Regions from separate parts of the Pseudomonas sp. FG47 genome, predicted to be linked through region 2. Evidence: predicted binding sites of a transcription regulator. Region 2 holds the regulator's gene; each other region holds the start of a gene.
What was found. The regulator FliA, encoded in region 2, starts transcription of late flagellar genes. The targets are predictions, from matches to a motif close to CTAAAGTTTNNNNNNNNNNNGCCGNTAA.
Positions count from the first base shown of each region.

Region 1 (7,474 bases), on a different contig from region 2:
CGCGCTCGCGGGTGAATGCCGAGCAGGAAGCCAAGCCGATGTTCAAGTTCGGCCCGGGTACCACGCTGGATGAGATAGTCCGCGCGGTGAACCAGGTCGGCGCGGCGCCCAGCGACCTGATGGCGATCCTCGAAGCCCTGAAGCAGGCCGGCGCGTTGCAAGCCGACCTGATCGTGATCTGAGGACGCCTGGGATGAACCCGAAGAGCCTGATTTCCAGCCCGGCCGACAGCGGTGCCTTCACCGACCTCAATCGCCTGAGTTCGCTCAAGCACGGTGATCGCGACAGCGAGGGCAATATCCGCAAGGTGGCCCAGGAGTTCGAATCCTTGTTCGTCAGCGAGATGCTCAAGGCCTCGCGCAAGGCCAGCGATGTGCTGGCCGACGAAGAAAACCCGATGAACAGCGACACCACCAAGCAGTACCGCGACATGTACGACCAGCAGTTGGCGGTCAGCATGTCCCGCGAAGGTGGTGGTATCGGCCTGCAGGACGTGCTGGTGCGCCAGTTGAGCAAGAACAAGGGCGCTGCGCCCAACAACAGCCCGTTCCCGCGTATCGACGGCCCGGCGCCAGCGCTGTGGGGCGGCGGTCGTGTCGCCCAGCCGCTGCGTGGCGAGCAGGCCGCGGCCGGGCGCAACGATGTGGCGGCGCTCAATTCACGGCGCCTGGCGCTGCCGGGTAAGCTTACCGATCGCCTGCTGGCCGGCATCGTGCCGTCGGCCGCCGCGGCAGGCGACACGGCCCTGCCACAGCGCAGCGGACCATCGCTGGCCGGTGTCGCCCGCGGCGACTGGCAACCAGCGCAGAGCTTCGCCGCGCCGCGTGAGCGCGAGGGCATGCGCATCCTCGGCCGCGCCGTGGCCCAGCCGCCACTGGCGCCGAACAAGGCCTTCAGCGACAGCGACGCGTTCGTTGCCACCATGCTGCCGATGGCCGAGCAAGCGGCCAAGCGCATTGGCATCGACCCGCGTTACCTGGTGGCCCAGGCCGCGCTGGAAACCGGTTGGGGCAAGTCGGTGATGCGCAACCCCGATGGCAGCAGCAGCCACAACCTGTTCGGCATCAAGGCCACCGGCAACTGGCAGGGTGGCGAGGCGAGGGCGATCACCAGCGAATTCCGCGGTGGCCAGTTCGTCAAGGAGACGGCGGCGTTCCGTTCCTACGATTCGTACCAGGACAGCTTCCACGACCTGGTCAGCCTGTTGCAGAACAACAGTCGCTATAAAGATGCGGTCGGCTCGGCCGATAAACCGGAACAGTTTGCAAGAGAGCTGCAGAAGGCTGGCTACGCCACCGACCCGGACTACGCCCGCAAGATCATCAGCATTGCCCGGCAACTGCAGCCGACCCAGGAATACGCCATGGCTGGCACTACCACGAATCTATAAGGATTGAACCATGTCTAACCTGATCTCGATCGGGCTGTCGGGCCTGAATGCCAGCCAGACCGCGTTGGCCATCACCGGTAACAACATCGCCAACGCGGCGGTTTCCGGCTATTCGCGGCAGCAAACCATCCAGACTACGGGGCCGTCGCACAACATCGGCACGGGCTTCGTGGGCACGGGCACTACGTTGTCGGATGTGCGTCGCATCTATAACGCCTACCTGGACAACCAGCTGCAGACCGCGACTTCGCTCAATACCGATGCGGCGGCGTTCCAGGATCAGATCACGGGTATCGACAAGTTGCTGGCCGAAAGCGACACCGGCATCAGCTCGGTACTGACCGCCTTCTTCTCGGCCTTGCAGACCGCGTCGGCCAAGCCCAGCGATGTGGCGTCGCGGCAACTGCTGCTGACCCAGGCGCAGACCTTGAGCAACCGCTTCAATGCCATCTCCAGCCAGATGAGCAAGCAGAACGACAGCATCAACAGCCAATTGGATACGCTGTCCGGCCAGGTCAACAAGTTGACCTCGAGCATCGCCGATCTCAACAAGCAGATTACCCAGTTGTCGGCGTCCGGCGCTTCGCCGAACAACCTGCTGGATGCGCGCAGCGAAGCGGTGCGCCAGCTCAACGAGCTGGTCGGCGTTACCGTGCAGGAGCGCGACGGCAATTACGATGTGTACATGGGCAATGGCCAGTCGCTGGTCACCGGTAATCGCGCCAACACCCTGAGCGCCGTGCCGAGCGCTGCCGACAAGAGCCAGTACAGCCTGCAGATCAACTACCCGAACTTCTCCTCGGACGTCACTTCGGTGGTCAGTGGTGGGCAGATCGGCGGTCTGCTGCGCTATCGCAACGACGTGCTCAACCCGTCGATGAACGAGCTGGGGCGTGTCGCCCTGGTGGTGGCCGACAGTATCAACAGCCAGTTGGGGCAGGGCCTGGACGCCAATGGGCAGTTCGGCAGTGCGCTGTTCTCCAGCATCAACAGCGCCGCGGCAATCAGCCAGCGCAGCCTGGCCTCGTCGAACAACAGCGCCGGCTCCGGTAACCTGGACGTGACCATCGCCAACAGCGGTGCGCTCACCACCTACGACTACGAAGTCAAGTTCACCGGCCCCAACCAGTACAGCGTGCGTCGCTCCGACGGTACCGACATGGGCAGCTTCGACCTGACCACCACGCCACCGCCGGTGATCGACGGCTTCACCCTCAAGCTCCAAGGGGGCGCTCTGGCGGCTGGCGACAGCTTCAAGGTCAGCCCGACCCGTTCGGCGGCAGGCTCGATCAATACCGTGCTCACCGATGCCAATAAGTTGGCTTTCGCCGGGCCGATCAACGGCGTGGTCGGTAGTGGCAACACCGGCAGTGGCACCATCACCCAGCCGAACCTGGGGGCCAAGCTGGATATCTACGGCGGTGCCGATACCGCGCTGATCCAGGACTCGATCAAGCACTCGATGCCGGTGCGCATGGTGTTCCAGGGCGCCAGCGGCGGCACCCAGGGCTACACCCTGTACGACTCCAAGGGTGTGGCCATCGGCACCGGTACCATCGTGCCGGGCCAGGACAACAAGCTGACCATCAATGTGCCGATGCGCGATGCCGCGGGAGCGCCGATCCTCGATGGCAGCGGCAATCCGCGGACCTTCAGCGTCGAGACCACTGTTGGCGGCAGCCCGGCGACCAACGACAGCTTTACCTTCGGCTTCAATGCCGACGGCAAGTCCGACAACCGCAACGCCCAGGCGCTGCTCGGGTTGCAGACCAAGTCCACGGTGGGCCTGAACTCCGGTACCGGCTCCAGCTTTACCTCGGCCTATGCCTCGCTGGTCGAGCGCGTCGGCGCCAAGGCCAACCAGGCCAAAATCGATACCGTTGCGACCAAGGCCGTGCTCGACTCGGCCAAGGAAAGCCGCAACGGGGTTTCCGGTGTCAACCTGGACGATGAGGCGGCCAACCTCATCAAGTTCCAGCATTACTACACCGCGTCGTCGCAGATCATCAAGGCGGCGCAAGAAACCTTCAGCATCCTGATCAACGCTTTGTAAGGAGTAGCCATCGTGCGTATTTCCACCGCTCAGTTCTATGAGGCGAGCGCCAGTAGCTACACCAAGAACTTCGCCGACCTGATGAAGAGCAAGACTCAGATCGACAGCGGCGTGCGTATCCAGACCGCCGCCGACGATCCGGTCGGTGCCGCGCGCCTGCTGTTGCTGCAGCAGCAGCAGGCGTTGCTCAAGCAGTACGATGGCAACATGACCACGGTGAACAACTCGCTGCTGCAGGAAGAGAGCGTGCTGGCCACCATCAACGAAGCCATGCAGCGTGCCAGTGAACTGGCCCTGCGCGCTGGCGGGGCTGGCGTGACCGATGCCGACCGCGTGTCCATCAGTGGCGAGCTGAAAGAGATCGAGGCCAACATTTTCGGCCTGCTCAATTCCCGCGACGCCAACGGCGACTACATGTTCGGTGGCACCAAGACCTCGTCGCCGCCCTATGTGCGCAATGCCGACGGCACCTACAGCTACCAGGGCGACCAGACCCAGCTGAGCCTGCAGGTGTCCGACACCCTGAGCCTGGCGACCAACGACACCGGTTTCAGCATTTTCGATTCGGCCAAGAACAAGAGCCGTACCGAGTCCACCCTGGTGGCGCCGCCGGTCGACGATGGCAAGGTCGCGCTGTCGCCGGGCCTGCTGACCTCGAACAATAGCTTCAACGACAGCTTCACCGCAGGCCAGCCGTACAAGATCACCTTCACCAGTGCCACCCAGTACAAGGTGACCGATGCCCTGGGCAACGATATCACCGCCGAGACGCCCACCAACGGCACCTTCGACAGCAAGACCGAGGGTGGCAACCGCATCGCCCTGCGCGGCGTCGAGTTCGAAGTCAATGTGTCGCTCAAAGAGGGCGAGGACGCCGATGCCATCGTCGCTGGCCGTGAATTCAGCGTGCAGGCGCGCCCCGATTCGCTGACCAGCGTGCGCGGTGCCGGCAACCCGTCCAGCGCCCAGGTGACCGGCAGCGCCGTGACCGACCAGGCGGCTTACCGCAGCACCTTCCCGAGCAATGGCGCGGTGATCAAGTTCACCGGGGCCAACACCTACGAGTTCTACGCCCAGCCCTTGACCGCCGACAGCAAGCCGGTGGCCAGCGGTACGTTCACCGCGCCGTCGTTGACGGTCGCTGGCGTGACCTACCAGGTGTCCGGCGCGCCGCAGGCGGGTGATCAGTTCGCCATCAACGCCAACAACCACCAGAACCAGAGCGTGCTGGAGACCATCAGCCAGTTGCGCTCGGCGCTGGACGCGCCGCCCGGCACCGCGGGCAACAACCTCGCCATCAAGAACGCCGTCGCCTCGGCGGTGGCCAACCTGGCCAGCGCGCGCGAACAGGTCGATATCACCCGGGGCTCGATCGGCGCCCGTGGCAACTCGCTGGATATCCAGCGTCAGGAAAACACCAGCCTGAGCACGGCCAACAAGGTCACCCAGGATGCCATCGGTAACACCGACATGGCCGAAGCATCGATCATGCTGACCTTGCAGCAAGCCATGCTCGAGGCCTCGCAACTGGCGTTCTCGCGGATCTCGCAGCTGAGCCTGTTCAACAAGCTCTGATCGCGCCTGCGCTAAAAAAGCCCCGGTCAGCTGTGTGCTGCCGGGGCTTTTTCGTGTCTGTGGCGCGGCGCTGGGGCGCTTTTGCCGATAAATGAGTGTGACCAATGAGTCAAAACGCGCATCTTCCCTGTATTCTATGCGGCAGCTGCTGCAGCATTTTGTTACCGGTGTGCGAGCGACAGTCTGGTTTCGGCCTGTCTCGGGCTGCAGTGGTTTCGACCCGGTATTGGCGCCCTCAATTCATCGAGTGGTGGTCTTTGGCTGTTTTCATTGGGAAGCCAGAATGATTGGCATCAAAAGCATTGCGAGTTACGTGCCTACCGCTGGCCTGGACAACTACGTCCAGGGTGCGAAGTTCGGCAAGGACGAAGCGTTCATGTTCGGCAAGATCGGTGCCTCGTTCCTGCCGCGCAAGGCCGATGAGCAGGAAACCTCCGACCTCTGCGTCGAGGCCGCCCGCGCGTTGTTCGCCAACAACCTGGAGCTGGATCCGCAGGCGATCGATGTGCTGATCGTGGTCACCCAGAACGGTGACGAAGAAGGGCTGCCGCACACGGCGGCGATCGTGCAGAACAAATTGGGCCTGTCGACCCGCGTGGCGGCCTTTGACGTGTCGCTGGGCTGCTCCGGCTATGTCTACGGCCTGTATGCCATCAAGGGCTTCATGCAGGCGGCGGGGCTGAAGAACGGCCTGTTGATCACCGCCGATCCCTATTCGAAGATCGTCGATCCGGAAGATCGCAACACCACCATGCTGTTCGGCGATGCCGCCACCGCCACCTGGATGGGCGAAGATGCCGTGTGGCAGTTGGGCGAGGCGCGTTTCGGCACCGACGGCTCGGGTGCCGAGCATTTGAAGGTCAGCGATGGCACCTTCTTCATGAATGGCCGCCAGGTGTTCAACTTCGCCCTGGTCAAGGTGCCGGCGCACCTGCATGAGCTGCTCGAGGCCAGTGGCCTGCAGTCGGCGGATATCGACGCGTTCTGCATTCACCAGGGCAGTGCGGCCATCGTCGATGCCGTGGCGCGCCGCTTTGAAGAGCAGCACCCGGAGAAGTTCGTCAAGGATATGCTCGAGACCGGCAATACCGTGTCCTCCAGCGTGCCGTTGCTGTTGCAGAAGCACATGCTCGACAGTACCTGGAAGCGCGTGGCCATCAGTGGCTTCGGTGTCGGTCTGTCGTGGGGTTCGGCGATCCTTTACCGGGGCTGAATCAGCGCTTGCACGAAGCAGCGCCTGGCGTATCCCGCCAGGCGCTTTTTTTGCCCGTTGATCGTCTATCGGTACCTTAACCCCCTGATTTTGTAGGGGTGGCGGGGTGATGGCATTTTTTTTTTGAAAATGCCCTCAAGCAACCCCCGCAAACGACGATAACCATTACGAAGGTTCTCTAGGCCATACCCGGCGGATGCCAGGGCCGGAAGCCGCAGTACCCATCCAACGAGGATTTCGTCATGGCTTTAACTGTAAACACCAACATTGCCTCGGTTACTACTCAGGTTAACCTGAACAAGGCCAGCACCGCCCAGACCACTTCGATGCAGCGCCTGTCTTCCGGCCTGCGCATCAACAGCGCCAAAGACGACGCTGCCGGCCTGCAGATCGCCAACCGCCTGACCAGCCAGATCAACGGCCTGGGCCAAGCAGTCAAGAACGCCAACGACGGTATCTCGATCGCCCAGACCGCCGAAGGCGCGATGCAGGCTTCGACCGACATCCTGCAAAAAATGCGTACCCTGGCTCTGTCCTCGGCCACTGGCTCCCTGAGCCCCGACGACCGTAAGTCGAACAACGACGAATACCAGGCTCTGACCGCCGAGCTGAACCGTATTTCCGCTACCACCACCTTCGGTGGCCAGAAGCTGCTGGACGGTTCCTACGGCACCAAGGCCATCCAGGTCGGCGCCAACGCCAACGAAACCATCAACCTGACTCTGGAAAACGTTGCTGCCAGCAACATCGGTTCCCAGCAGATCAAGAGCGTTGCTATCACCCCTAACGACACTGGCGTCAAGGCTGGCACCATCACCGTTACCGGTAACGGCCAGACCAAAGACGTAGCCGTCGCTGCTGGTGATTCGGCCAAGAAAATCGCTGCCAACATGAACGGCGCAATCGGTGGCCTGACCGCTACCGCCAGCACCGAAGTCAAGCTGGAAGTGGACGCCACCGCCATCGCTGGTGCTGCCACCAAGTCGGCTAACTTCACCCTGGACGTCGGTGGCCAGTCGGTCAAGATCGTTGGCGCAACCGATACTGCCGGTCTGGCTGACCAGCTGAAGTCCAACGCCGCCAAGCTGGGTATCAGCGTCAACTACGACGAGTCGAACGGCGCCCTGTCGATCAAGTCCGATACCGGTGAGAACATCAAGTTCAGCGCCAGCGATGCCGGTGCTCAGGCTGGTATCAAGGTCAATACTCGTGATGGCGCAGGTGCCTACGCTGCTGCTGGTAC
Region 1 covers NZ_JBMDJI010000028.1:23,365-30,838, reverse strand. The annotation lists gene ACODS5_RS18740 (flagellar basal body P-ring protein FlgI) at 1-182, shown strand, start outside; gene flgJ (flagellar assembly peptidoglycan hydrolase FlgJ) at 194-1,390, shown strand; gene flgK (flagellar hook-associated protein FlgK) at 1,401-3,443, shown strand; gene ACODS5_RS18725 (flagellar hook-associated protein 3) at 3,456-5,018, shown strand; gene ACODS5_RS18720 (ketoacyl-ACP synthase III) at 5,302-6,231, shown strand; gene ACODS5_RS18715 (flagellin N-terminal helical domain-containing protein) at 6,474-7,474, shown strand, end outside.
Region 1: a site for FliA is predicted at 6,366-6,393, ahead of ACODS5_RS18715 (flagellin N-terminal helical domain-containing protein). Genes of this name have one in related genera too.

Region 2 (7,474 bases):
AACGGGTCGGCCAGGGCCTCGACCAGGTTCTTGTCGAGGTCGGTCTCTTCACCGACCAGCTCCAGGTTGATCTCTTTCTTCAACTGGCGGGCCAGGTCGCGGACCAGTCGCGGGAAGCGGCCGAAGACTTTCTTGATCGGCTGCATGCGAGTCTTCATGACCGCGGTCTGCAGATCGGCGGTGACCACGTCGAGGTTGGACACGGCCTTGGACATGGCCTCGTCGCCGCTGTTCAGGCCCAGGCGCACCAGGCGGTTACGCACCAGCACCAGTTCGCCGACCATGTTCATGATTTCGTCCAGGCGCGCGGTGTCGACGCGCACGGTGGTTTCCGCTTCGCTGGCGCCGTGCTTTTCGGCGGCAGCGGCTGGCGCACGGGCTGGCGCGGCAGGTTTGCCAGCCGGTGCTGCAGCGGCGGCAGGCGCTGGCGCTGGCTTGGCGACCGGCTTGACCTCGGCCTTGGGCGCCGCCGGCGCGGCAGCCACGGCAGCGGCGGGTGCCTCGGCAGCGACGGCATCGCCGGAGAACTTGCCCTTGCCGTGCAACTGGTCCAGCAGCGCTTCGAATTCGTGTTCGCTGATATTTTCGTCGCCCGCGGCAACCGGCGCGGCGCTGTCCGCCGCCGGGGCCGCCGCCACGGCAGTCGGCAGGGCGTCGACAGCAAAGGTGCCCTTGCCGTGCAACTGGTCGAGCAACGATTCGAACTCATCGTCGGTGATTTCGTCGCTGGTCGGCGCCGCGGCCGTAGGCTCGCTGACGGCTGCTTCAGCCGAGAACTGGCCCTTGCCATGCAACTGGTCGAGCAGCGACTCGAACTCGGCGTCGGTGATTTCGTCACCCTGGCCAGTGACCTGCTCGCCTTGCATCTGCTCGTGAACGGCTGCTTCGGCCTTGACCGCATCCAGCGAATCGAGCAGTTGCTCGAACTCGGTGTCGGTGATGTCGGGCTCGGTGGCCGCTACCTCGGCGACCGGCTCGGCCTCGACCACTGGGGCCGGCGCTTCGGCGCCACCCGGCTCGGCCAAGCGCGACAGCGCCGCCAGCAGCTCCGGGGTGGCCGGGGTCACTTCGCTGCGCTCGCGCACCTGGCCGAACATGCTGTTGACCGTGTCGAGTGCCTCGAGCACCACGTCCATCAGCTCGGCGTCGACCCGACGCTCACCTTTGCGCAGGATGTCGAACACGTTCTCGGCGATATGGCAGCACTCCACCAGCTCGTTGAGCTGGAGGAAGCCGGCGCCCCCTTTTACAGTGTGGAAACCGCGGAAAATCGCATTGAGCAGGTCCGCGTCATCGGGCCGGCTTTCCAGCTCGACCAGTTGCTCGGACAGTTGCTCGAGGATTTCGCCGGCTTCTACCAGGAAATCCTGGAGGATTTCTTCATCGGCGCCGAAGCTCATTAAACGTGCTCCTTAAAAACCCAGGCTGGACAGCAGATCATCGACATCGTCCTGACCGGACACGACGTCTTCACGCTTATCGGCATGAATCTGCGGACCTTCACCCCGAGTCGGATGTTTTTCTTGATCTTTTTCAGCACGCAGCTGCTGGTGGTCATGTTCGATGCCGGCAAAGCGGTCGACCTGACTGGCCATCAGCACGAGCTTGAGCAGATTGCTTTCTACTTCGGTGACCAGCGCGGTCACCCGCTTGATCACCTGGCCGGTCAGGTCCTGATAGTCCTGAGCCAGCAGAATGTCGTTGAGGTGGCCCGAGACCTTGCGGTTGCCTTCGGCACTGTGCGTCAGGAAACTGTCGACGCGCTTGACCAGCTCGCGGAATTCCGGCGCCGCCACTTCGCGGCGCATGAAGCGCTGCCAGTCGGCGGACAGGTCCTGGGCCTGGCTTGCCAGTGCATTGAGCACCGGGGTGCTCTCCTCCACCAGGTCCATGGTGCGGTTGGCGGCACCTTCGGTGAGACGCACCACGTAGGAGAGGCGCTCGGTGGCATCGGTGATCTGCGAGACTTCCTCGGCCTGCGGCATCGCCGGGTCGATCTGGAAGCTGACGATCGCGCTGTGCAGCTCGCGAGTGAGCTTGCCCACTTCCTGGTACAGACCGCGGTCGCGGGTCTGGTTCAGTTGGTGGATCAGTTGCACGGCCTCGCCGAACCGGCCGCGCTCAAGGCTCTCGACCAGCTCCTGGGCATGCTTCTTCAGGGTTGATTCGAACTCACCCAGCGAGTTGTTGATTGACTCCATGGCGCCCCCTGACGTGACTCAGCCGTTGACGCGTTCGAAGATCTTCTCGATCTTTTCTTTGAGCACCTGGGCGGTGAAAGGCTTGACCACATAGCCATTGACGCCGGCCTGGGCCGCCTCGATGATCTGGTCGCGCTTGGCCTCGGCAGTCACCATCAGCACGGGCATGCCCTTGAGACGATCGTGGGCACGCACCTTGCGCAGCAGGTCGATACCGGACATGCCAGGCATGTTCCAGTCGGTCACCAGGAAGTCGTAATGCCCGGCTTCGAGCATCGGCAGTGCCGTGGTGCCGTCGTCGGCCTCTTCGGTATTGGTGAAGCCCAGATCACGCAACAGGTTCTTGATGATCCGCCGCATCGTCGAAAAATCGTCAACGATGAGGATTTTCATGTCTTTGTTCAATTAGACCTCCAAGCAGTCTTAAACGCGCTCGGCGCCGAGCGCGCAGTCAATCAATTCGGCACCACAAAATACGACTGCATCAAACCTTGGCTCAACGCGCCCGCCATTCACCCAGACGGCTGCGCAGACGTGCCGCGCATTGGCTGTGCAACTGGCTGACACGCGACTCGCTGACCCCCAGCACCTCACCGATTTCCTTGAGGTTCAGTTCTTCGTCGTAGTACAGCGCCAGGACCAGGCGCTCGCGCTCCGGCAGGTTGGCGATGGCATCGGCCAGGGCGGCCTGGAAGCGCTCGTCCTCCAGGTCCCGCGATGGCTCCAGCTGGCCGCTGGCTCCGTCCTCATGCAGCCCTTCGTGTTCGCCGTCCTGTAGCAGGTCGTCGAAACTGAACAGGCGGCTGCCCAAGGTGTCGTTCAGAATCCCGTAGTAATCATCGAGACTCAATTGGAGTTCGGCAGCAACCTCGTGATCTTTAGCGTCGCGACCGGTCTTTGCTTCAACACAGCGAATCGCATCGCTGACCATGCGCGTGTTGCGGTGCACCGAACGCGGCGCCCAATCGCCCTTGCGCACCTCGTCGAGCATGGCGCCACGGATACGAATACCGGCGTAGGTCTCGAAACTGGCACCCTTGCTGGCGTCGTACTTGTTGGCCACTTCCAGCAGGCCGATCATGCCAGCCTGGATCAGGTCCTCGACCTGGACATTGGCCGGCAGCCGCGCCAGCAGGTGGTAGGCGATGCGCTTGACCAGCGGCGCGTAGCGTTCAACCAGCTCGTACTGGGCGTCCTTCGCCGCCTTGCTGTACATCTTGAAACCGCTCGCGTTCATAGCACGGGCCCTGCGCTGGTGGGTTGCACCAGGCGCTCGACGAAGAACTCCAGGTGGCCCCGCGGGTTGGCAGGCAGCGGCCAGCTGTCGACCTTCTGCGCAATGGCCTTGAAGGCCAGCGCGCACTTGGACCGAGGGAAGGCCTCATAGACTGCTCGCTGCTTCTGCACCGCCTTGCGCACGCATTCGTCGTAAGGCACGGCGCCGACGTATTGTAGGGCGACGTCGAGGAAGCGATCCGTGACCTTGGTCAACTTGGCGAAAAGGTTGCGGCCTTCCTGCGGGCTCTGGGCCATGTTGGCCAGCACGCGGAAGCGGTTCATGCCGTAATCGCGGTTGAGCAGCTTGATCAGGGCGTAGGCGTCGGTTATCGAGGTGGGTTCGTCGCACACCACCAGCAGCACTTCCTGGGCGGCGCGAACGAAGCTGACCACAGAGTCACCGATCCCTGCGGCGGTGTCGATCACCAGCACGTCGAGGTTGTCGCCGATCTCGCTGAAAGCCTGGATCAGCCCGGCATGCTGCGCCGGCGCCAGGTGCACCATGCTTTGCGTGCCGGAGGCCGCCGGCACGATGCGCACACCACCCGGCCCCTGCAACAGCACGTCGCGCAGCTCGCAGCGGCCCTCGATGACATCGGCAAGGGTGCGCTTGGGCGTGAGCCCCAGCAGCACGTCCACATTGGCCAGGCCCAGGTCGGCGTCCAGCAACATGACCCTACGGCCGAGCTCGGCCAGCGCTAGGGACAGGTTCACTGAAACGTTAGTCTTGCCGACGCCACCTTTGCCACCGGTCACGGCGATCACCTGTACGGGATGCATGCTACCCATGTCTGTTCTTTACCTTGTCTCGCTTGGACCCAGGCCACATGAGGGGCTGAACAGTCAAGGCCACGGTCCGGCCGGACAACCCCATGATGTAGGTACTTTGCACAGTATTCACCCTCAACCCGCGCGCTTGCCAGGGTTGTGGTACAGATCAGCGAACATGTCGGCCATGGCCTCGTCGCTGGGCTCGTCCTGCAGCTGCACGCTGACCGCGCGGCTCACCAACTGGTGCTTGCGCGGTAATTGCAGGTCGTCGGGAATGCGTGGGCCATCGGTCAGATAGGCCACCGGCAGTTCGTGACGAATGGCCAGGCTCAGCACTTCGCCGAGGCAGGCCGTTTCGTCCAGTTTGGTCAGGATGCACCCGGCCAGGCCGCAGCGCTTGTAGCTGTGGTAGGCGGCGGTGAGCACCTGTTTCTGGCTGGTGGTTGCCAGCACCAGGTAATTCTTGGCGGCGATACCGCGCCCGGCCAGGGTTTCCAGCTGCATGCGCAGGGCCGGGTCGCTGGCCTGCAGGCCGGCGGTGTCGATCAGCACCACGCGCTTGCGCAGCAATGGTTCCAGGGCCTGGGCCAACGACTCGCCCGGGTCGACGTAGGTGACCGGCACGTTGAGGATCCGCCCCAGGGTCTTGAGCTGTTCCTGGGCGCCGATGCGGAAGCTGTCCATGCTCACCAGCGCCAGGTTGTTCGCGCCGTACTTGAGCACATAGCGCGCGGCCAGCTTGGCCAGGGTGGTGGTCTTGCCCATGCCGGCCGGGCCGACCATGGCGATCACCCCGCCTTCTTCGATGGGTTCGATCTCGGGCACGTCGATCATCCGCGCCAGGTGCGCCAGGACCATGCGCCAGGCTTGGCGCGGTTCTTCGATTTCGGCGGTGAGCTCGAGCAGCTCGCGAGCCAGGCCACCAGACAGGCCCAGGCGCTGCAGGCGGCGCCAGAGATTGGCCTGCTGCGGCTTGCTGCCCTGCAGTTGGCTCCAGGCCAGCGAACCGAGCTGGACTTCGAGCAGCTCGCGCAGGCCATTGAGTTCGAAGCGCATGGCATCGAAAAGGCGTGGGTCGACCGCTGCGGCGGCCGGAGCGGCTACTGGCGCGGGCTCATCGACCTGCGGCTCGATCAGCGGCTCGGACGCGGTCAGCGACTGGCCGGCAAACAATTGGCGGTTACCGCCCTCGCCCGCCTCGCCACGGCCGCTCAGTTCGGCCTGAGCGGTAACGATGCGCGACTGGGTCTTGCGCAGCTCGTCCTCCAGCTCGACGTTGGGTACGCGCGGGGCCAGGGCGGACAGTTTGTAGTCCAGCGCAGCCGTCAGTTCGACACCGCCAGCGATGCGCCGGTTGCCGATGATGGCGGCGTCGGAGCCGAGCTCATCACGGACCAGCTTCATGGCCTGACGCATATCGGCGGCGAAAAAACGCTTAACTTGCATAACCCACTACCTCAGCCATTGGGGCCCACGGTGGCAACGATGGTGACTTGCTTGTTGTCAGGTATTTCCTGATACGCCAAAACATGCAAATTCGGTACAGCCAGGCGACCGAAGCGCGACAGCATGGCGCGGATCGGGCCGGCAACCAGGAGGATGGCCGGCTGGCCCTGCACTTCCTGGCGCTGGGCGGCTTCGATCAACGAACGCTGAAGCTTTTCGGCCATGCTTGGTTCAAGAAGAACACCGTCTTCCTGACCTTGCCCGGCCCTTTGCAAACTATTGAGCAAAATCTGTTCCAACCTTGGTTCCAAGGTGATTACAGGCAGCTCGGACTCAACGCCGACAATGCTTTGCACGATGGCGCGACACAATCCGACACGTACCGCCGCCACGAGCGCGGCGGTATCTTGACTCTTGTTTGCATTGTTGGCGATGGCTTCGGCAATACTGCGGATGTCGCGCACCGGCACCTGCTCGGCAAGCAACGCCTGCAACACCTTGAGCAGGCCCGACAATGAAATGACACCCGGCACCACTTCCTCGGCCAGTTTCGGCGAGACCTTGGCCAGCACCTGCAGCAATTGCTGCACTTCCTCATGCCCGATCAGTTCATGGCAGTGCTTCTGCAGGATCTGGTTGAGGTGAGTGGCGACCACGGTACTGGCGTCCACCACGGTGTAGCCCAATGACTGCGCCTGGGCACGCTGGCCAACGTCGATCCACACCGCCTCCAGGCCGAATGCCGGGTCGTGCGCGGCGATGCCGTTGAGGGTGCCGAACACCTGGCCGGGGTTGATCGCCAGTTCCCGGTCCGGGTAGATCTCGGCCTCGGCCAGGATCACCCCCATCAGGGTCAGGCGGTAGGCGCTGGGGGCCAGGTCGAGGTTGTCGCGAATATGCACGGTGGGCATGAGGAAGCCCAGGTCCTGGGAAAGCTTCTTGCGCACGCCCTTGATGCGCGCCAGCAACTGGCCACCCTGGTTGCGGTCGACCAGCGGGATCAGGCGGTAGCCGACCTCCAGGCCGATCATGTCGATGGGGGTGACGTCGTCCCAGCCCAGCTCCTTGGTTTCCATGGCACGCTGCGGCGAGGGCAGCAGGTCCTGCTGGCGCTGGGCTTCCTCCAGCGCAACCACCTTGGCCTTCTGCTGCTTCTTCCAGACCAGGTAAGCGCCACCACCGGCCAACGCTCCGAGACTGAGGAAGGCAACGTGCGGCATGCCTGGCACCAGGCCCATGACGATCATCAGCGCCCCGGAAACCGCCAGGGCCTTGGGCGAATCGAACATCTGCCGGTTGATCAGCTTGCCCATGTCCTCGGAGCCCGAGGCGCGGGTGACCATGATCGCGGCGGCGGTGGACAGCAGCAGCGACGGCAACTGCGCCACCAAACCGTCACCGATGGTCAGCAGGGCGTAGACCTTGCCGGCGTCGCCGAAGGTCATGCCGTGCTGCAGCATGCCGATAAGCATGCCGCCGATCAGGTTGATGAACAGGATCAGCAGGCCGGCGATGGCGTCACCGCGAACGAACTTGCTGGCACCGTCCATCGAGCCGTAGAACTCGGCCTCCTGAGCGACTTCGGCGCGGCGCGCCTTGGCCTGCACCTGGTCGATCAGGCCGGCGTTGAGGTCGGCGTCGATGGCCATCTGCTTGCCGGGCATGGCGTCGAGGGTGAAGCGCGCGCTGACCTCGGAGATGCGCCCGGCGCCCTTGGTCACCACCACGAAGTTGATGATCATGAGGATGGCGAACACCACCGCACCGACGACGTAGTT
Region 2 covers NZ_JBMDJI010000049.1:576-8,049, reverse strand. The annotation lists gene ACODS5_RS22785 (chemotaxis protein CheA) at 1-1,400, opposite strand, end outside; gene ACODS5_RS22780 (protein phosphatase CheZ) at 1,413-2,201, opposite strand; gene ACODS5_RS22775 (chemotaxis response regulator CheY) at 2,220-2,594, opposite strand; gene fliA (RNA polymerase sigma factor FliA) at 2,698-3,438, opposite strand; gene fleN (flagellar synthesis regulator FleN) at 3,435-4,268, opposite strand; gene flhF (flagellar biosynthesis GTPase FlhF) at 4,383-5,696, opposite strand; gene flhA (flagellar biosynthesis protein FlhA) at 5,708-7,474, opposite strand, start outside.

Region 3 (7,474 bases), on a different contig from region 2:
TCGACTTGTTCGTGTGGGCCTACCACGACGAGCGGACGTTCGGCCGAGGGATCCACCCCTCGATGCCACGAGGGGGCGCGGCAGATCGGGACAATGCGGACTTCTTCCATGCCGACCTCAAGGCCAAGATCAGGCGCGGCTTCTAAGCGCCAGGCAAGCAGGCTTTAGCAGGGAACGACCGCGTGGCAGCGGGCTGGTCCTGCGATGGCGTCAAACCAGGCCACCGCTATCGCGGGGCAAGCCCGCTCCCACAAAGCTCAACCGCAGCACGCTGGCGCATGCAGCGTTTCTTTATTGATCCTTGGCCTCATCCATCTTCAACACGCCATCCTCGAAGATGTTCAGCTTCTGGCGCAGCTCGCGCGGCTGCATCGGCGTATCGCCCGGTGTCGCGGCCGCACCTGATTCAGCGCCCGCGGGCGGTGCTTCAGCGGCAGGCGGCGCAGCGTCCGGCTTGCCCTGCTCACCCTCGATATCGCGCTGGGCCTTCTTGGTCAGGACGATGATATCGATGCGCCGGTTGACTGGGTTGAACGGGTTGGCCCGGTCGAACAGCGACGACGACGCATAACCGACCACCCGCGCCACCTGCTCATCCGGATAGCCACCAGCGACCAACGCACGACGCGCCGCGTTGGCGCGGTTGGCCGACAGCTCCCAGTTGCCGAAGTCGCCGGTACCGGAGTACGGCTTGGCATCGGTATGGCCACTGATGCTGATCTTATTCGGCACCGCCTTGATGGTGTCGGCCATCGCCAGCAGGATGTCCTCGAAGTACGGCTGCAAGCGCGCGCTGCCCAGGTCGAACATCGGCCGGTTCTCGGCGTCCATGATCTGGATGCGCAGGCCGTCCTGGGTGATCTCGAACAGGATCTGGTCCTTGAACTTCTGCAGCTGCGGATTTTCCTCGACCTTGTTCTGCAGCTCTTGCAGCAACAGCTCAAGGCGTTCGCGCTCAACCTGCTCGGCCATGGTCTCGACCTTGTCCTTGTCCAGCTGCAGGCTGGTATCAGGCGTCGGCTCGGACTTCTCTTCCGGGTTGATGGTCCTTTCCGGCGCCAACTGCGGCGTGCCGCCCAGGTCGATGATGTACGGGGTGCCGCTCTCGGAGAAACCGATCGGGTCCTTGAAGTAACCGGCGATGGCGATCTTCTGCTCGGGCGTGGCGGTGGACAGCAGCCACAGCACGAGGAAGAACGCCATCATCGCCGTGGCGAAGTCGGCGAAGGCGATCTTCCAGGCCCCGCCGTGGTGGCCGTCGCCAAAGCGCTTGACGCGCTTGACGATGATGGGCTGATTGTTCTCCATGGCTTAGCGACCGCGTACTGCTTGTTCCAGCTCGGCGAAGCTCGGACGGTGCGCCGGGAACAGCACCTTGCGCCCGAATTCCACGGCCAGCGACGGCGGCATGCCGGAGGCCGAGGCCACCAGCGAGGCCTTGATCGCCTCATAGACGTTCAGCTCTTCCTTGGCGTCGTGGCGCAGGGAGTTGGCCAGCGGGCCGAAGAAGCCGTAGGCGGCAAGAATACCGAAGAAAGTACCGACCAGCGCCGCACCCACGTGCAGGCCGATGGACTTCTGGTCGCCGTCCCCCAGCGAGGCCATGGTCACCACGATGCCCAGTACCGCCGCGACGATACCGAAGCCGGGCATGCCGTCGGCGATGCCGGTGACCGCATGCGACGGGTGCTCGAGCTCTTCCTTCATGCTCAGCAGTTCCATGTCGAACAGGCCTTCGAGCTCATGGGGCGCCATGTTGCCGGTGGACATGATGCGCAGGTAGTCGCAGATGAACGCGGTCATGCGCTCATCGCCGAGTACCGCGGGATATTTGGCGAAGATCGGGCTGGCCGCCGCGTCCTCGATGTCGCCCTCGATGGCCATCATGCCTTCACGACGGCTCTTGTTGAGGATCTCGTACACCAAGCCCAGCACTTCCAGGTAGAAGGTGTGGGTGAAACGGGTGCCGAACATCTTCAGCGACTTCTTGATCACATGCATGGTCATGTAACCAGGGTTGGCCTGGAGGAACGCACCAAAGGCCGCACCGCCGATGATCAGCACCTCGAACGGTTGGATCAGGGCCGCGATCTTGCCGTGGGAAAGCACGTAGCCGCCGAGCACGCTCGCGAATACGACGATGATGCCGATAATTTTAGCCATAAGTTGGAAGCACTTGCTGTCGTGGTCAGGATGGGGGACGGAAGCTTGAAAACTCTTCTTCTACTTATCGGCAGAACTGCGCCAGACTATAGCCACTCATTGCGAAAAGCCAGTTCGGACTGATGTCAATATGCCAATTGAAACCAAGGTGCCAAGTCAGCCGCCATCGAGTCTAGAGGCCTGGGTAAAGCTGCTCGACGGGATTCGAGTACCCGTGCCCAAAGACAGCCACGACCGCGTTCTACAGGCCATCAACGACAGCCGTCGATCCCTGCGCGACATTGCCGAACTGATGCAGGATAGCCCCGCGCTGGTGCTGTGCGTGATGCGCGAGGCCAACCATTCGGCCAATGCCAGCCAGGCCGAGCCCGCCGAAAGCCTGGAAATCGCCCTCAACCGCCTCGGTCTTGCACGCACCAGCCAGCTGCTGGCGCGCCTGCCAGCGCTGCCGGCCGACGAGATCCCGCCGGTGCTGCGCCAGTTCCTGCTGATCAGCCAGCACGCCACGCAACAGGCCAACGGCCTGTTCGCCAGCCGCCTGGCGCGCCTGTGGCAAGAAATCCACTGGGGCAGCCTGCTGTTCCTCTCGCCAATGTGGCCGCTGGCCCTGGCCTACCCCAAGCTGCTCGACACCTGGGAACTGCGGGTTATCCACAAAGGCGAGGACGCCGCCGCAGTCGAGCAGGAGCTGTTCGGAGTGCGCCTGATGCAGCTGTGCCGCAGCCTGGCCGAACACTGGCGCCTGCCCGAGTGGGTCATCCAGGGCTATCGCCTGCTGCTCGAAGAGCGCGAGCAACTGGCCCAGGTGCTGGCCATCGCCCGCGAACAGGACCCACTGGCGCAGCAGCAACGCCTGGATGAACAGCCGGCCCTGCGTCGCTGGTTCAACCAGCCGCCGAACACCGTGTTGCTGGCCAACGGCCTGGCCCTGGCCGCCCAGGTCGGCTGGGACAACCCGCACCTGCTGCGCTGGCAGCTGCTCACCGCGCTATACCTGCAAACCAGCCTGGACGACGTCCAGCAGCAGGTTCACCAGCAGGCCGCGGCCAGTGCCCGCCATCACGCCCGGCATGCCCTGTTCCATCCGGCCGAGGCACTGATCTGGCCGTGGCACCAGCGCCGCCCGCACCCGGACATGCTCACGCCACCGCCGCCCAGCACCGAGGACCTCGGCCGCTGGCGCGCGCTGTGCCAGACCTTGCTGGCCCAGCCCAGCCCATTCAGCAACGGCGTGCACCTGGCCAGTCAGGCCCGCGATGCCTTGCTGGCCTGCGGCATGCAACGGGTGATGCTGTTGAGCCTGGACAAGGCCAGCGACTACCTGCGCGTGCAGCAAACGGCCGGCCTGCCGAAAGAGGCCGCGGCCATGGCGCTGTCGCTGCCACAGCACAAGCTGCTGCAAAAACTGATGAGCAAGGCCGGCCAACTGCGCCTGACGCCAGACAACCACGCCCAGTTCAGCGCCTTGCTGCCGGCGCCGCTGCGCGCCTTCTTCCGTGGCGAACACTTGCTGCTGCGCTCGCTGGCGGTCGGCGACCAGGTGCTGATGCTGGCGGTGGCCGACCAGGCCGGCAAGCCCCTGGCCGATGTCAGCGTGCAGGCCTTCGGTAAAACCGCGCAATGCATCGAGCGCGCCCTGGCCACCTTCGGCAACCGCAATTGATGAGCCTTGCGCTACAATCGCCCCCTTTGCACCCTGGAGACCGTGGATGACTGACTTTTCCGGCTTGCCCCTGGTGATCGAACCCGGGGACCTGCTGCCGCGTCTGGATTCGCCGCAGTTGATCCTGGTCGATCTGACCAGCGTCAACCGCTACGGCAGCGGCCACATCCCCGGGGCCCGTTTCGTCGATCCCAAGCGCACCCAACTGGGCCAGCCACCGGCACCGGGCCTGCTGCCGGCCCGCGCCGACCTGGAAAAACTGTTCGGTGAGCTCGGCCACCGCGACGACGCGGTATACGTGGTGTACGACGACGAAGGCGGCGGCTGGGCCGGGCGCTTCATCTGGCTGCTCGACGTGATCGGCCACAAGGCCTACCACTACCTCAACGGCGGTATCCAGGCCTGGCCGGCGGACACACTGTCCACCGAGGTGCCTGAAAACGCCGACGGCACGGTAAGCCTACGACTGCATGACGAACCCACTGCCACCCGTGAATACCTGCAGAGCCGCCTGGGCGCCACCGATCTGGCTATCTGGGATGCTCGTGCACCTGGAGAGTACCGTGGCGAGAAAGTCCTGGCGGCCAAGGGTGGGCATATTCCCGGCGCGATCAACTTCGAGTGGACCGCCGGCATGGACCTCAACGACCACCTGCGCATCCGCAAGGACATCGCCGAAGTCCTGCAAAACCTGGGCATCACTCCCGACAAGGAAGTGATCACCCATTGCCAGACCCACCACCGCTCCGGTTTCACCTACCTCGTGGCCAAAGCCCTCGGCTATCCACGGGTGAAGGGCTATGCCGGTTCCTGGGGCGAATGGGGCAACCACCCCGACACGCCCGTCGAAGTTTAAGGACGCTCAATGAAATCCCGCTTGTTCATCATCAGCCAGTACCTGCTGCCGCACCACCTGCTGTCGCGGCTGGCCGGCTGCGTCGCCGAGTGCCGCGCGCGCTGGTTCAAGAACGCCTTCACCGCCTGGTTCGCCAAGCGCTACCAGGTGAACATGTCCGAGGCACTGGTCGAAGACCTCAGCGCCTACGAGCACTTCAACGCCTTCTTCACCCGTGCCCTCAAGCCCGGCGCCCGTCCGCTGGACGAGACCCCCGGCGCGATCCTCTGCCCGGCCGACGGCGCGGTCAGCCAGCTCGGCCCGATCGAGCACGGCCGCATCTTCCAGGCCAAGGGCCACGGTTACAGCGCCCTGGAGTTGCTGGGCGGCGACCCGGCCCTGGCCGCGCCGTTCATGGGCGGCGAATTCGCCACCATCTACCTGTCGCCCAAGGACTACCACCGCGTGCACATGCCGCTGGCCGGCACCCTGCGCGAAATGGTCTACGTGCCGGGCCGGCTGTTCTCGGTCAACCAGACCACCGCAGAGAACGTACCGGAGCTGTTCGCCCGCAACGAGCGCGTGGTGTGCCTGTTCGACACCGAGCGCGGGCCAATGGCCGTGGTGCTGGTTGGCGCGATGATCGTCGCCTCGATCGAGACTGTCTGGGCCGGCCTGGTCACGCCGCCGAAGCGCGAGCTGAAGACTTTCCGCTATGACGACGCCAGCCGTGCGCCGATCCACCTGGAAAAAGGCGCCGAACTGGGCCGCTTCAAGCTGGGTTCCACCGCCATCGTGCTGTTCGGGCCAGAGCAGGTGAAGTGGGCCGAGAGCCTCGGTGCCGGCTCCGCCGTGCGCATGGGTGAGTTGCTGGCGCAACCGGCCCAGGCCTGATTGACTGCTGCAACAAGAAAGGCCCTGCTCAGCAGGGCCTTTTTCATTGGGACCGCTACGCGGTCCATCGCCGGCAAGCCGGCTCCCACAGTGAGAACGCAAACCTCTGTAGGAGCCGGCTTGCCGGCGAAAGGGCTGCAGCGCAGCCCCAAGGCTCAAGATCAACCGCGCGCTTCGCGATCGCGTACGCCGAGCAGGTACAGCACACCATCCAGGCCTAGGGTCGAGATCGCCTGCTTGGCCGACTGACGCACCAGCGGCTTGGCGCGGAAGGCCACCCCCAGGCCGGCCAGGGACAGCATCGGCAGGTCGTTGGCGCCATCGCCCACGGCGATGGTCTGCTCGAGCTGCAGACCTTCTTCACTGGCCAGTTGCTGTAGCAGATCAGCCTTGCGCTGCGCATCGACGATCGGCTCGACGGCCACGCCGGTGACCTTGCCGTCGACCACCTCCAGCTCGTTGGCGAATACGTAGTCGATGCCCAGGCGCGCCTGTACCTGCTTGGCGAAGTAGGAGAAGCCGCCGGAAAGGATCGCAGTCTTGTAGCCCAGGCGCTTGAGCTCGGCGAACAGGTGCTCGGCACCCTCGGTCAGGCGCAGCGAGGCGCCAATCTGGTCCAGTACGCCCACGTCCAGGCCCTTGAGCAGCGCCATGCGCTCTTTGAAGCTGGCGCGGAAATCCAGCTCGCCTCGCATTGCGCGCTCGGTGATCGCCGCCACCTGTTCACCGACACCGGCAGCCTTGGCCAGCTCGTCGATGACCTCAGCCTCGATCAGCGTCGAGTCCATGTCGAACACCGCCAGACGGCGGTTGCGGCGGAACAGGTCGTCGCGCTGGAAGGCGATGTCGATGTTCAGCTCTTCGGACAGGGCGAAGAAGTCGCCGCGCAGGGCCTGGGCGTCGCTGGCTTCGCCACGCACGGAGATTTCCAGCGCGGACTTGCCCTTCTCGATCTGGGCACCCAGCGCCACGCGGGCCGACAGGCGCTCGATACGCTCGATAGTCAGGCCGTATTGGCTGATGATGGCGCTGACCCGCTGCAACTGTTGTGGCGTGACTCGGCGGCTGAGCAGGGTGACGATGTGGCGTGCCTCGCCCTGGCTGTCGGCCCAGTGCTGGTAGTCGGCCTCGGAGATCGGCGTGTAGCGCGCCTGCAGGTTCAGCTCATGGGCCTTGGCCTGTACGCTCTGCAGCAGCGCGGTGGCCACCTCGTTGTCGGGGATGTCGACCAGAATGCCGAACGACAGCGTGCCGTGCATGACAGCAAGGCCGATGTCGAGAATGTTCACACCGCCCTGGAGCAGGACGCCGGTGATGGCCGCGGTAAGACCTGGACGGTCCTCCCCAGTGATGTTGATCAGGACGATTTCGCGCAAGACCGGGCTCCAACTCGATGAAAAATGCGCATTCTACCGATTTTCCGTGACCATCGGGTGCCAACGCCACTTTGCCGACAAAACACGTATCGCTATACTGCGCAGCAACTTTCTCGCCATGAAGAGCCGCGCTCTGTGAACCGGCCCACGCCCGTCAAACCCGACAACTTCTTCCTGATGATCTACCGAGCCCTGAGCCAGCGCCGAATCCCCTTGGCCCTGCGTATCGCCAGCCACAATATTTTCCTGGTGGCCCTGGCCCTGGTGATCTATGCCTGCGTCATGGGCCTGCAGTTCAAGCAGGCCATGCATGAGCAGGCCGACGCCGTGGGTCAGAGCCTGACCACCCAGACTGCCACCTCGGCGACCGAGCTGCTGGTGTCCAACGACATCCTCAGCCTCAACGTGCTGCTCGGCAACCTGGTTAAGAACCCGCTGGTGGCCCACGCCGCCATCTACAGCGTGGACAGCCGAATCCTCGCCGAGGCCGGCCAGCGCCCGCGCAACAGCTTGCTGGGCGAAGCCGAGGGCGTGTACCAGACC
Region 3 covers NZ_JBMDJI010000027.1:47,472-54,945, reverse strand. The annotation lists gene ACODS5_RS18570 (molecular chaperone Tir) at 1-146, shown strand, start outside; gene motB (flagellar motor protein MotB) at 292-1,308, opposite strand; gene motA (flagellar motor stator protein MotA) at 1,312-2,163, opposite strand; gene ACODS5_RS18555 (HDOD domain-containing protein) at 2,294-3,826, shown strand; gene rhdA (thiosulfate sulfurtransferase) at 3,873-4,682, shown strand; gene asd (archaetidylserine decarboxylase) at 4,692-5,555, shown strand; gene serB (phosphoserine phosphatase SerB) at 5,717-6,931, opposite strand; gene ACODS5_RS18535 (histidine kinase) at 7,067-7,474, shown strand, end outside.
Region 3: a site for FliA is predicted at 2,228-2,255, ahead of motA (flagellar motor stator protein MotA). Genes of this name have one in related genera too.

Region 4 (7,474 bases), on a different contig from region 2:
GCAAGTTCGAACTGGCCAATGGCGGCACGCTGTTCCTCGACGAGGTCGGTGAACTGCCACTGGCGGTACAGGCCAAGCTGCTGCGGGTATTGCAAAGCGGGCAGTTGCAGCGCCTGGGCTCGGACCGCGAGCATCGGGTGGATGTGCGCCTGATCGCCGCGACCAACCGCGACCTGGCCGAAGAGGTGCGCAACGGCAACTACCGCGCCGACTTCTATCACCGGCTGAGCGTGTACCCGCTGCAAGTGCCGCCGCTGCGCGAACGCGGCCGCGATGTGCTGCTGCTGGCCGGTTATTTCCTCGAGCAGAACCGCTCGCGCCTGGGCCTGGGCAGCCTGCGCCTGTCGGCCGAGGCCCAGGCCGCGCTGCTGGGGTATGACTGGCCGGGCAATGTGCGCGAGCTGGAACACCTGATCGGCCGCTCGGCGCTCAAGGCCTTGGGGCAGCATGGGCAGCGCCCGAGGATACTCACCCTGGAGGCGGCGGACCTGGACCTGCGCAACGTGGCAGCGACCATGCAGGTAGTCGCCGAGGCGCCGTCGGCCGACCTGCCATTGCCCGAGGGCGGGCTGCGCGAAGCGGTGGATGACTATCAGCGGCAGATTGTCGAAGCCTGCCTGCATCGCCACCAAGACAACTGGGCCGCCACCGCGCGGGAACTGGGGCTGGACCGGGCCAACCTGAACCGGCTGGCCAAGCGCTTGGGCTTGCGCTAAGCGCCCTCCCTACCCTGTAGGAGCCAGCCTTGCTGGCGAATCAGGCGACGCGGTGCATGGCACCGGCAACGCCGGTGTTCGCCTGCTCCTACAACGGTTACGGCCTGCAACACCTGTAGGAGCCAGCTTGCTGGCGAACCAGGCAACGCGGTGCATCGCACCGGCAACGCCGGTGTTCGCCGGCAAGCCGGCGCCTACAACGGTTACGGCCTGCAACACCTGTAGGAGCCAGCCTTGCTGGCGAACCAGGCAACGCGGTGCATCACACCGGCAACGCCGGTGTTCGCCGGCAAGCCGGCTCCTACACGGTTACAGCCTGCAACACCTGTAGGAGCCAGCTTGCTGGCGAACCAGGCAACGCGGTGCATGGCACCGGCAAGCCGGCGCCTGCTTGCAAACGCCAATAGCGAACTAAGCTAAAGCCCGGCAGTAAAAAGCCGATAACCCGGCATCCTCCCCCTCATTCATAGCGAAGGTTGCCCATGGCCACGCAAAAAGCCCGCGCGGACTCCTTGTCCCTGCTGCTGTTCACCCTGCGCAGCGGCAAGCTGATGGCAATCAACCTGCTGAAAGTCAGCGAGATCATCCCCTGCCCGCCGCTAACCAAGCTGCCGGAGGCCCACCCGCACGTCAAAGGCGTGGCCACCCTGCGCGGCAACTCGCTGTCGGTGATCGACCTGTCCCGCGCCATCGGCGAAATGCCCCTGGCCGACCCCGACGGCGGCTGCCTGATCGTCACCGAGATCAGCCGCTCGCGCCAGGGCCTGCACGTGCAAGCGGTGAGCCGTATCGTGCATTGCCTGAGCACCGACATCAAACCGCCGCCCTACGGCTCGGGCAATCGCTCGTTCATCACCGGCGTGACCCGAGTCGACAACACCCTGGTTCAGGTGCTGGATATCGAGAAAGTCATCCACGGCATCGCCCCGCCGCCCCACGAAACGCACCCGGGGGAAGTCAGCGAAGAAGATGCAAGCCTGCTGGCCGCCGCCAACATCCTGGTAGTGGACGACAGCCAGGTGGCGCTGCAGCAATCGGTGCACACCCTGCGCAACCTCGGCATCGAGTGCCACACCGCGCGCAGCGCCAAGGACGCGATCAATGTGCTGCTGGAGCTACAAGGCACCGAGCGGGAAATCAACATCATCGTTTCCGACATCGAGATGTCCGAGATGGACGGCTTCGCCTTCACCCGCACCCTGCGCGAAACCCCGGACTTCCAGCACCTGTACATCCTCTTGCACACCTCGCTGGACAGCGCCATGAGCGGCGACAAAGCCAAGCTGGCCGGGGCCAACGCGATCCTGACCAAGTTCTCCTCGCCAGAGCTGACCAACTGCCTGGTGACGGCGGCGCGGGCGGTGGTGTTCGAGGAGCGCTGATCAGAGCAAGATCTGGACCTGGCATTTCTGCCAGTTGGCGGTGCGCTGAAAACATGGGATTTGTGCTGACACTGTTTTCCGTGTCGCACTCGGTTGTGCAAGGCGGCGGGGATCAGTCAATCCTGCAGACGGTCGACTGCCTGCAGCCATCTTGCGCATGCCAAAAAGGACTTTTTCATGAACGCCACTTCTGGAGATGGACATTCGTCACGTACGTTCGCTTTCAATCTAACCTGCCTGGTCTTCAGCCTCTTCAGCTATGCCTTGAGCATGCTTTCCCTTCTCTACCTCATGGGGTTTCTTTCTCGGACCCTGGTCCCCAAGCACATCGACAGCGGTGAACAGGGTAGTTGGCTGGCTGCGGCCACCATCGACCTAGGGTTGATTAGCCTGTTCGCACTGCAACACAGCCTCATGGCCAGACCTACTTTCAAGCAGCGGACTCAAATCCCCCCACAGATCGAACGTGCGACATATGTCCTGTGCAGCAGCTTGGCACTGATACTGCTCATGGCCCTGTGGCAACCAATAGCGCAACCGCTCTGGAGCATCGAGTCACCCCTAGCGCGCGCGGTGTTGGCAAGCCTCTATTGGTTGGGTTGGGTGATCGTATTGCTTGCGACCTTTCTGCTCAGTCACTTCGAGTTGTTCGGCATCAAGCAAGCCATCGCGGGGTTTAGTCCCTTGCCCCATGGCATGCCCATCTTCAGCACGCCCTTTTTCTATAAAGTCGTGCGTCACCCTCTGTATCTGGGCTTCCTGATCGCCTTCTGGTCGACCCCAGACATGACCGCAGGGCATCTGCTGTTCGCCGTGGCGTGTTCGATCTATATCGTCATCGGGACACGACTGGAAGAGCGGGAGTTGCGCTCACTGTTTGGCGCAACCTATGAACGCTATCAACAAACAGTAGGCATGCTAATACCGCTGCCAGGCAAGCAGCGCAAACAACGCTAGCGGCCTTCCCCGGAACTACGTTCTCTTTTGGCGAGTGGCTTGGGTGTTCGGCCAAGACGCCGGCGAATGTGAACGGCTTGTTTGCGAGGCAGGACACTAGGCACCTGCGACACTTGTCACTAGGTTTTCACCCAATGACACATCAAGTCAGGATTTTCCTGGCTTGATGAAGGGAAGGGTTAGGGCATAATTCGCGCCCTTCGCAGGTTCATTGCCGGTGTCGCGTATGAAATTTCTCAATTCGTTCCTGATTCTCTGCACCCTCGCCAGCGGCACAGTCCACGCTTCGAGCAACCAAGCCTGGAGCGACCAACGCCAGCACATGCTCAAGGCCTGTCTGGGCGCCAGCCAGTTCAAGGATGCCCACGCCCTGGGCAAGCCCGCCGAGTTCGACGACCAGGTCGGTTACAGCGCGCTGCTGATCGAGGGCACCTACCCCCAGAAGCACATGCAGAACCGCACCGGTACCGAGCTGTGCCTCTATGACCGCCAACGCCAGCAGGCCTTCACCACGGAATGGGAAGCCGGCAAACGATGAGCGACAGTATTCGTTTCGCCTGCACCGGTTGCGGTAAATGCTGCACCGGCCATCATGTGCCTTTGACCCTGGCCGAGGCCCGACAGTGGGCGATCTCCGGCGGCCAGGTAGTGGTGCTGATCGAAGGTTTTCTCGTCGATGGCCCTGGCATGCCGACGGACCAGCGCGAGCATGTGCTGCGCCGGTCGCACCCGGTGCCATGCGGTGACGCGCAGTTGCAGGTCTCGGTGACTTTCGCCGCGTTCAACCCGGGACGCTGCCGCAACCTCGATGACAATGACCTGTGCGGCATCTATGAAAGCCGCCCGCTGGTCTGTCGCATCTACCCGGCGGAGATCAACCCGCACCTGCCGCTGCGCCCGGAAAACAAGGACTGCCCGCCCGAGGCCTGGACGCAAGGGCCGGAACTGATTCACGGCAGTCTGCCGGTGGATGAGGCGCTGCGTGCCCTGATCGAGGCTTCACGCCAGGCCGACCGCGACGATATCGCGGCCAAGGTGGCGATCTGCCAGGCACTGGGCATGACCACCAGTGCACTCAAGGGTAACGGGTTTACCGCGTGGCTGCCGGACATGGCAGCGTTTGCCTCGGTACTGGAGCAGGCGCCACGGGCGGTCGATGGACCGTGGGTGGTGCATGTGCAGGACGAGGCGCTTGCCGCCGACCTGCAGGACCATTGCCTGCAGGTGACGGGCGATACGCCGGTCTACTATGCGTTCATCGGTTTCTAGCTAGATTCGATCGCGCGGCAAGGCCGATCACCGATTCACTGACAGCGCCGCCAGAACTCATCGGCCAACCGCCGCAGGTCCTTGGCCAGGTCGGCCACGTCACTGGCGCTGCTGTGGCTGCGCTGCCCGACGCTGACCGTCGCCTCGCTGGCCTGGCGAATGCTGGTGATGTTGCGGTTGATGTTCTCGCTGACCTGGCTCTGCTGCTCCACCGCCGCGGCGATCTGCAGGCTCATCTCGTTGATCTGGTTGACCCGCACGCTGATGCTGTCCAGCGCATCGCTGGCCAGTTGCGCCTGCTCGACGCTGTGCCCGGCATGGGCACTGCTCTGCTGCATCACCTGCACCGCCGCGCGGGCGCCGTCCTGCAGGGCGCCGATCATGCGCTGGATATCGTGGGTCGACTGCGCGGTGCGCTGGGCCAGGCCACGCACCTCGTCGGCGACCACCGCGAACCCCCGCCCCTGATCGCCCGCACGCGCCGCCTCGATGGCGGCGTTGAGCGCCAGCAGGTTGGTCTGCTCGGCGATGCCACGGATCACGTCGAGCACCCCGGAAATCTCGCTGCTGTGGTTCTCCAACTGCTGGATCACCTCGCTGGCTTCCACCAGCGAGCCGGCCAGGTCCTGGATCGCGCAGCGGTTGCGATCGACCAGCTGGTGGCCTGACTGGGTCTCGTCCTCGGCCTGGTCAGCCGCCATCGCCGCCATCTGCGCGCTGCTGGCCACCTGGGCGACACTGGCGCTCATCTGGTGGATCGCCGTGGCCACCTGGTCGGCTTCGCTCTGCTGCTCGAGGCTGTTGGCGTGGCTGCTGTGCAAGGCCTCGACCAGCGAGCCGGAGTGCCCGGCCAGGCGCGAGGAGGTGTCGCCGATGCGCCCGACCACCGCCCCCAGCTGCGCCTTGAGCATGCGCATGGCGAACTCGATCTGCCCCAGGCCGTCACGCCGGCCGGTGTACAGGTGCTGGCTGAGCGGGTTGTCGGCGATCGCCTGGGCCTGCCGCCGCAGCCGCTCGTAAGGGCGCAGCAGCCCAAGGATCGCCAGGCTGCTCAAGCCCGCCGCCGCCACCATCTCCACCAGCGATTCCAGCAGCGGTGCCCCCAGCCACCATTGACCCGCGCCGATCACCAGCGCCAGCACCACACCGACCGCCAGCGACAAGCGCGTGCCCAACTGCAGCACCGGCAAGCGCTCGCGCCAGCCACGCCGGCCTTCGCGCAACCTTGCATAGCACCGCTCGGCCGCCGCGACCTGCTCGATCCCAGGCTTGGTCCGCACCGACTGGTACTCCAGCACCTGCCCGCCGCTGCTGATCGGCGAAACGAACGCGCTCACCCAGTAGTGGTCGCCGTTCTTGCAACGGTTCTTCACCAGCCCCATCCACGAGCGCCCAGCCTTGAGCGCCTGCCACATCTGGGCGAAGGCCTGGGGTGGCATGTCGGGATGACGGACGATGTGGTGGGGATTGCCCAGCAACTCCTCGCGCGGGAACCCGCTGACCCGCAGGAAATCGTCGTTGGCATAGGTGATGCGGCTGTCCAGGTCGGTGGTGGACAGGATGTTGGCGTCGCCGGGGTAATCCACTTCGCGACCGGTAACAGGCATATTGCACTTCATCGGAGGCTCTCGTTGTTGTACGGGAAAATCGGCAGGGCGTACGACTCTAGGGTCAAACGCGGGGGCAATATTGATCCACGGCAGGGTATTGGCACTTGGCCATCAAACGATCGAAACTGACAGCCGTGACAGCCTGGCGTCACGCTGGCGACCCGGTAGGCGCGCTATAACCCTGCAATAGCCCAATCCATTTCCCAGCCCTTTGGCCAAGGTGCCCGCCCCGATGCGACGTCCGTCCCGCTCCCTCGTACTCGCCGCCCTGGCCCTTGTCCTGCTGATCACCATCGGCGCCTGGCAGGGATTGCGCCGCGAAGCCCCGGTCAACCGCGCCGCCAGCGCGATACCGGTGCGCGTGGTCGCCGTGGCCCAGCAGGACGTGCCGCGCTACCTGAACGCCATCGGCTCGGTGCTGTCGCTGCACAGCGTCGAGGTGCGCCCGCAGGTCGAGGGCGTGCTGACCCAGGTGCTGGTCAAGGAAGGCCAGTGGGTCAAGCAGGGCGACCTGCTGGCCACCCTCGATGACCGGGCGATCCGCGCCAACCTCGACCAGGCCCGCGCCCAGCTCGGCCAGACCCAGGCGCAGTTGCAGGTGGGCAACGTCAACCTCAAGCGCTACCAGTTGCTCAGCAGCGACGACGGCGTGTCCAAGCAGACCCTCGACCAGCAGCAGGCGCTGGTGAACCAGTTGCAGGCGACGATCAAGGGCAACCAGGCGGCCATCGACAATGCCGCGGTGCAGCTCAGCTACACGCAGATCCGCTCGCCGGTGAGCGGCCGCGTCGGCATTCGCAACGTCGACCCTGGCAACCTGGTACGCACCAGCGACACCCAGAGCCTGTTCAGCGTCACCCAGATCGACCCGATCGCCGTCGAGTTCGCCCTGCCCCAACAGCAGCTGCCAGTCCTGCAGGGCCTGCTCAACGCGGCCACGCCCGCCGAAGTGGAGACCTACCTGGACGCCGACGGCGAACGCAGCCTGCTCGCCAAGGGGCACTTGATGCTGATCGACAACCAGGTCTCGGCCACCACCGGCACGGTGCGGGTCAAGGCCGAGTTCGACAACCGAGACGCACGCCTGTGGCCGGGCCAGCTGGTTACCGTGCGCCTGCGCACGGCGGTGGACGAGGACGCCCTGGTGGTGCCGCCACCGGTGGTGCAGCGCAGCATCGACGGCCACTTCGTCTACCGCCTGGACGGCGACAAGGTCAGCGCCGTACCGGTCAAGGTGGTGTACCAGGACAGCACGCTGAACGTCATTGCCGGGGTCAAGGCCGGCGATCGCCTGGTGCTGGACGGCCAGTCGCGGCTCAAGCCCGGCAGCACCGTGGAAGTCACCCCCGACACCCCTGCCCCGGCGCAAATGGCCGAAAGCAGGAGCCAGCCATGAACACCCGCAACGGCGTCTCGGCCTGGTGCATCGACCACCCCATCGCCACCCTGCTGCTGACCTTCGCCCTGGTGCTGCTCGGTGCCATCGCCTTCCCGCGCCTGCCGGTGGCGCCGCTGCCCGAGGCCGACTTCCCGACCATCC
Region 4 covers NZ_JBMDJI010000006.1:117,399-124,872, forward strand. The annotation lists gene norR (nitric oxide reductase transcriptional regulator NorR) at 1-716, shown strand, start outside; gene ACODS5_RS07840 (chemotaxis protein) at 1,199-2,098, shown strand; gene mddA (methanethiol S-methyltransferase) at 2,276-3,055, shown strand; gene ACODS5_RS07850 (hypothetical protein) at 3,282-3,593, shown strand; gene ACODS5_RS07855 (YkgJ family cysteine cluster protein) at 3,590-4,324, shown strand; gene ACODS5_RS07860 (methyl-accepting chemotaxis protein) at 4,360-5,943, opposite strand; gene ACODS5_RS07865 (efflux RND transporter periplasmic adaptor subunit) at 6,167-7,330, shown strand; gene ACODS5_RS07870 (multidrug efflux RND transporter permease subunit) at 7,327-7,474, shown strand, end outside.
Region 4: a site for FliA is predicted at 6,029-6,056, ahead of ACODS5_RS07860 (methyl-accepting chemotaxis protein). Genes of this name have one in related genera too.